2 regions of the Streptomyces sp. NPDC059256 genome follow, and region 2 is predicted to be linked to the other one. Evidence: predicted binding sites of a transcription regulator. Region 2 holds the regulator's gene; the other holds the start of a gene.
What was found. The regulator HspR, encoded in region 2, represses chaperone genes until heat shock. The targets are predictions, from matches to a motif close to TTGAGNNNNNNNNNCTCAA.
Positions count from the first base shown of each region.

Region 1: a site for HspR is predicted at 958-976, ahead of lon (endopeptidase La). Genes of this name have one in related genera too.

Region 1 covers NZ_JBHYZO010000001.1:463,898-466,299, reverse strand. The annotation lists gene ACFXJL_RS01975 (spermidine synthase) at 1-470, opposite strand, end outside; gene lon (endopeptidase La) at 999-2,402, shown strand, end outside.
Region 2 covers NZ_JBHYZO010000002.1:683,447-685,848, forward strand. The annotation lists gene dnaJ (molecular chaperone DnaJ) at 1-545, shown strand, start outside; gene ACFXJL_RS07470 (heat shock protein transcriptional repressor HspR) at 547-999, shown strand; gene ACFXJL_RS07475 (helix-turn-helix transcriptional regulator) at 2,040-2,402, opposite strand, start outside.

The sequences.
Region 1 (2,402 bases), on a different contig from region 2:
CACAGGGCGTCGTAGCGCTCGCTCGTGGTTCGAAGGTGGGCCAGGAGATCACCGCGGACGATCACGGTCCGGGGATCGGCGAGAGCGGGGGCGGAGATCCGGGCGAGGGGCCCGGACAGATGCCAGTCGACGATCGCGTCCTCGCGCTCGACGACGGCGATATGTCGCCATCGCGGGTCTCTGGCGGCCTGGGCGAGCGAGAAGCCGACCCCCAGCCCGCCGATGAGCAGCGCGGGATCGCGTCGACCGGCCAGGGCGTCGGCGGCTGCGTCGATGAGCAGCCGTTCGGAGCGCCCGTCGGAGGTGTCCATCAGGAAGCACCCATTGGCGATGATCTCGTGGTGCTCGCCGCGCTGCCGCAGCACGATCTCGCCCCAGGGGCCGTCACGCCGGTCGAGCGTGACGGGAAGGGGTGCGACCAGGGTGGTGGATGGGTTCGCGCGGGGAAACACGGGTGACCTCCGGTCCATGGGTGGGTGGTCATCGTGTCCGCGATATCTGCCCGGGGCATCTGCTTTTGGCCAAGGCGAGGCGTACGGGGTCGATGGTGGGCGTGCGGTGTGCAGTGGGGTGGTACGGGGTGCTCTGGGGGCGCATGGGGCGTGCGATGGATATCGCCCCTGGGGGCTCCCGTGCTGTCCATGGCCGGTGGGGGAGATGGCCGCGATCACGGCCATCGGCAGTCGTACGGGCGCACCCCCGCCCGCGGCCCAAGCGGGCTCTCCGGCACTTCGACGGCACCGTCGTCCGGCCCTGTGCTTCATGCTCTGATCCCCCCTGAGGGGCGGGTCCCGCTCACACCTCTCTATCGCTCCCGGCGCGCAGCTTGGTCCACATCCATGAGAAGAGCCAGGTCAGGGACGGATCGGGGGCAGGCGAGCGGGAGTGGCCGGGGAGATCGCCCAGAGCGAACAGAGCGCGGGGAACATCTCGGGGGCGTCCTGCATTGAGAGGTTATTGAGTCGATAGAGCTCAACTTCACTGCCTAAGGGGAGATCATGGCTGCTGAGTCCCAGACGTTCACACCGCTCACCCTGCCCGTGCTGCCGCTCGATGACGAGGTCGTGCTGCCCGGAATGGTGGTGCCGCTGGACCTGACCGACACCGAGGTGAGAGCAGCGGTGGAGGCCGCACAGGCCGCCTCCCGCTCCGAGAACAGCAAGCCCACGGTGCTCCTTGTTCCACGCGTCGACGGCAACTACGCAGGGACCGGTGTGCTCGGGACGATCGAGCAGGTCGGACGGCTCTCCGACGGTGACCCCGGAGCGCTCATCCGCGGCCGAGGCCGTGTGCGCATCGGCGCGGGCACCACCGGACCCGGTGCCGCCCTGTGGGTCGAGGGCACCCGTATCGACGAGATCGTGCCCGACCCGCTGCCCGGTCAGATCGCCGAACTGGTGAAGGAGTACAAGGCCCTCGCCACCGACTGGTTGAAGAAGCGCGGGGCCTGGCAGGTCGTGGACCGCGTGCAGCAGATCGACGATGTCTCCCAGCTCGCCGACAACAGCGGATACTCACCGTTCCTGACCACCGCACAGAAGATCGAACTGCTGGAGACGGCCGACCCGATCGCCCGGCTGAAGCTCGCCACCGAGCAACTGCGAGAGCACCTCGCCGAGCAGGACGTCGCCGAGTCCATCGCCAAGGACGTACAGGAAGGCGTCGACAAGCAGCAGCGGGAATTCCTGCTGCGCCGCCAGCTCGAAGCCGTCCGCAAGGAACTGCGGGAGATCAACGGCGAGGACGGCGAGGACGAGTCCGACGACTACCGGACCCGGGTCGAAGCCGCCGATCTGCCCGAGAAGGTGCGCGAGGCCGCCCTCAAGGAGGTCGAGAAGCTGGAGCGGGCCAGCGATCAGAGCCCCGAAGGCTCCTGGATCCGCACCTGGCTGGACACCGTCCTCGAACTGCCGTGGAACGAGCGCACCGACGACCAGTACGACATCGCGGGCGCCAAGGCAGTCCTCGATGCCGAGCACGCCGGCCTTCAGGACGTGAAGGAACGGATCACCGAGTACCTGGCCGTGCGCAAGCGGCGCCTCGACCGAGGGCTCGGAGTCGTCGGCGGGCGGCGCGGCGGAGCCGTGCTCGCGCTGGTAGGGCCTCCGGGTGTCGGAAAGACCTCGTTGGGCGAATCGGTCGCGCACGCCATGGGGCGGAAGTTCGTCAGGGTCGCCCTCGGCGGCGTCCGTGACGAGGCCGAGATCCGTGGCCACCGGCGCACCTATGTCGGTGCGCTGCCCGGTCGTATCGTCCGGGCCATCAAGGAGGCCGGTTCGATGAACCCGGTCGTCCTCCTCGACGAGATCGACAAGGTCGGCTCCGACTTCCGCGGCGACCCGGCCGCGGCCCTCCTCGAAGTCCTGGACCCCGCACAGAACCACACCTTCCGTGACCACTAC
Region 2 (2,402 bases):
TGGACTGCAAGGGTCGCGGGCTGATCGCCCAGGACCCCTGCGAGGTCTGCAAGGGCAGCGGGCGGGCCCGCTCCTCGCGCACCATGCAGGTCAGGATTCCCCCGGGCGTCTCGGACGGGCAGCGCATCCGGCTGCGCGGCAAGGGCGCACCCGGAGAGCGGGGCGGTCCCGCGGGAGACCTCTATGTCGTGGTGCACGTCGGCGACCACCCGGTCTTCGGCCGCAAGGGCGACAACCTCACGGTCACCGTGCCCGTCACCTACCCGGAGGCGGTGCTCGGCGGCGAGGTGAAGGTGCCCACGCTGGGCGGCCCCCCGGTCACCCTGAAACTGCCCGCGGGGACACCCAACGGGCGGACCATGCGAGCACGCGGCAAGGGAGCGGTCCGCAAGGACGGCACCCGCGGGGACCTGCTGGTCACCGTCGAGGTCGCGGTTCCCGAGGAGCTGAGCGACAAGGCGAAGGAAGCGCTGACGGCCTACCGCGAAGCCACCGTGGACGAGGACCCGCGGGCCGAGCTGTTCCAGGCCGCGAAGGGAGCATGAGATGGACGGCCGGGCCGGACGCAGTCGTAACCCGTATCAACTGACCGACGAGTCACCCGTATACGTGATCTCCGTTGCAGCCCAGCTCTCCGGTCTACATCCGCAGACCCTGCGGCAGTACGACCGGCTGGGTCTGGTCTCGCCCGACCGCACGGCCGGGCGGGGCCGTCGTTACTCCGCCCGTGACATCCAACTCCTGCGCACCGTCCAGCAGCTGTCGCAGGACGAGGGCATCAACCTGGCCGGGATCAAGCGCATCATCGAGCTGGAGAACCAGGTCGCGGCGCTCCAGTCCCGAGTGGCGGAGCTGTCCGCCGCGGTCGAGGGCGCTGCTGCGGCGATGCAGCAGCGCGAGGCCCAGGTCCATGCTTCGTACCGGCGCGACCTGGTGCCGTATCAGGACGTCCAGCAGGCGAGCGCCCTGGTGGTGTGGCGACCCAAGCGGGTCGACTAGCCCCTCGGGTGCGGGTACGGGTACGGGCGCGGGCGCGGGTATGGCGTTTTGGCGCCCTCCTTGCCCCTAGGCGAGGGTCATGCACGGCCCGCGTTGCCTTTGCCGTCCATCAGTCGTGGCCGCTTTCGCCCGGTTCCTTGAGGGGTTCGCCCCCGGGGCCGGGCTTTTGCGTTGGCGAATAGATGGCGTCGGGGGCGGGCATCGAACGTCGGGTGCGTGGGCGGGCGCGTGGGGTCGGCGGCCGGTGCCTCGCTCGTTGTGCGGGGTACGGGTTGTACGGACCGTCCGTGGGTGCGCGAGGCCAACGGAGCTTCGTACGGAGCGCACGAGCGGGTGCGCCACCTCCACCACCTCCACCTCCACCGACGCCCCGACCGCCCAGCCCCTCGACCTCTCATCGGCGGTTGTTCCGCGCGGGTCACCCACGGGTCACGCACGGGGCCGTCCGCCCGGTGGAGAACGGCCTTGGGGGCGGCTTACGTCACTGAGGGTGGCAGCGAGCGGGCCCCACGCCGGCCGACCCTTCGGGGCTCGTTGTTCGCGGAGAGTAGGAGGGCCCGGGGAGAGAAGACCCCGTGGAGGGCTTCCCTGCGGGTTCCACCGGCCTTGCCCGCTTTGGGGCGCCCCCTGGTGGCAGTCCTGCCCGATAGGCCCTCAGAAGGGCGCCTAAGCCCCCGGATGCAACCTCCGTGCCCATAGGAGCCGTTGGCTGCCCCAAGGGGCCGGTCTGCGGCCGTATGCCCACCGGCACGGCGCTCGGGCGGTGCGACGGATGACCCGCCGTGGCTCCTTCGGCTCGGCCGGCGCCGGCTTCGCGCGATCCGTCCCTTCCGTCCCCTCCGTCCGGCCCCCGTCCGCTGATGTTTGCCGCGCTCCTCCGGCACTCCGCCGAGCGCCCCTCGCGATGTCGCGAGAAGCGCTCGACCGGTGCCCGTCGACTCATCCGCCGCGCCCGTCATTCTTGAGCCGGGGAGCGATGGTTTCAGGTCGAACTATGAAGACCTTGTCCTCCTCTTACGCGCCCATATATCGGACATTCATCAGGAATCGTGATCCAGAATCCCCGATTGGGCGATCAAGAAGCCGAGTTGGGTACGGCTGCCGCTCCCGAGCGACGACCCGAGTTTGGCGATGTGGGCCCGGCAGGTCCGCACGTTCATCCCCAGGCGGCGGGCGATGGCCTCGTCCACGTGGCCCTCCACCAGGAGCTTGGCGATGGAGCGCTGGACGCCGGTGATGCCGTCCAGGTCGGGACCGTAGGACACGGGCTCCTCCCACGGCAGTCCGTGCAGCCAGAACTGCTCGAACACCCCGACCAGGTACTCCACGATGCCCTTGTGTCGCAGCTCAAGTGCCGAGAGCCGATCGCTGCTCGCCGGGATGAACGCCACCTTGCGGTCCAC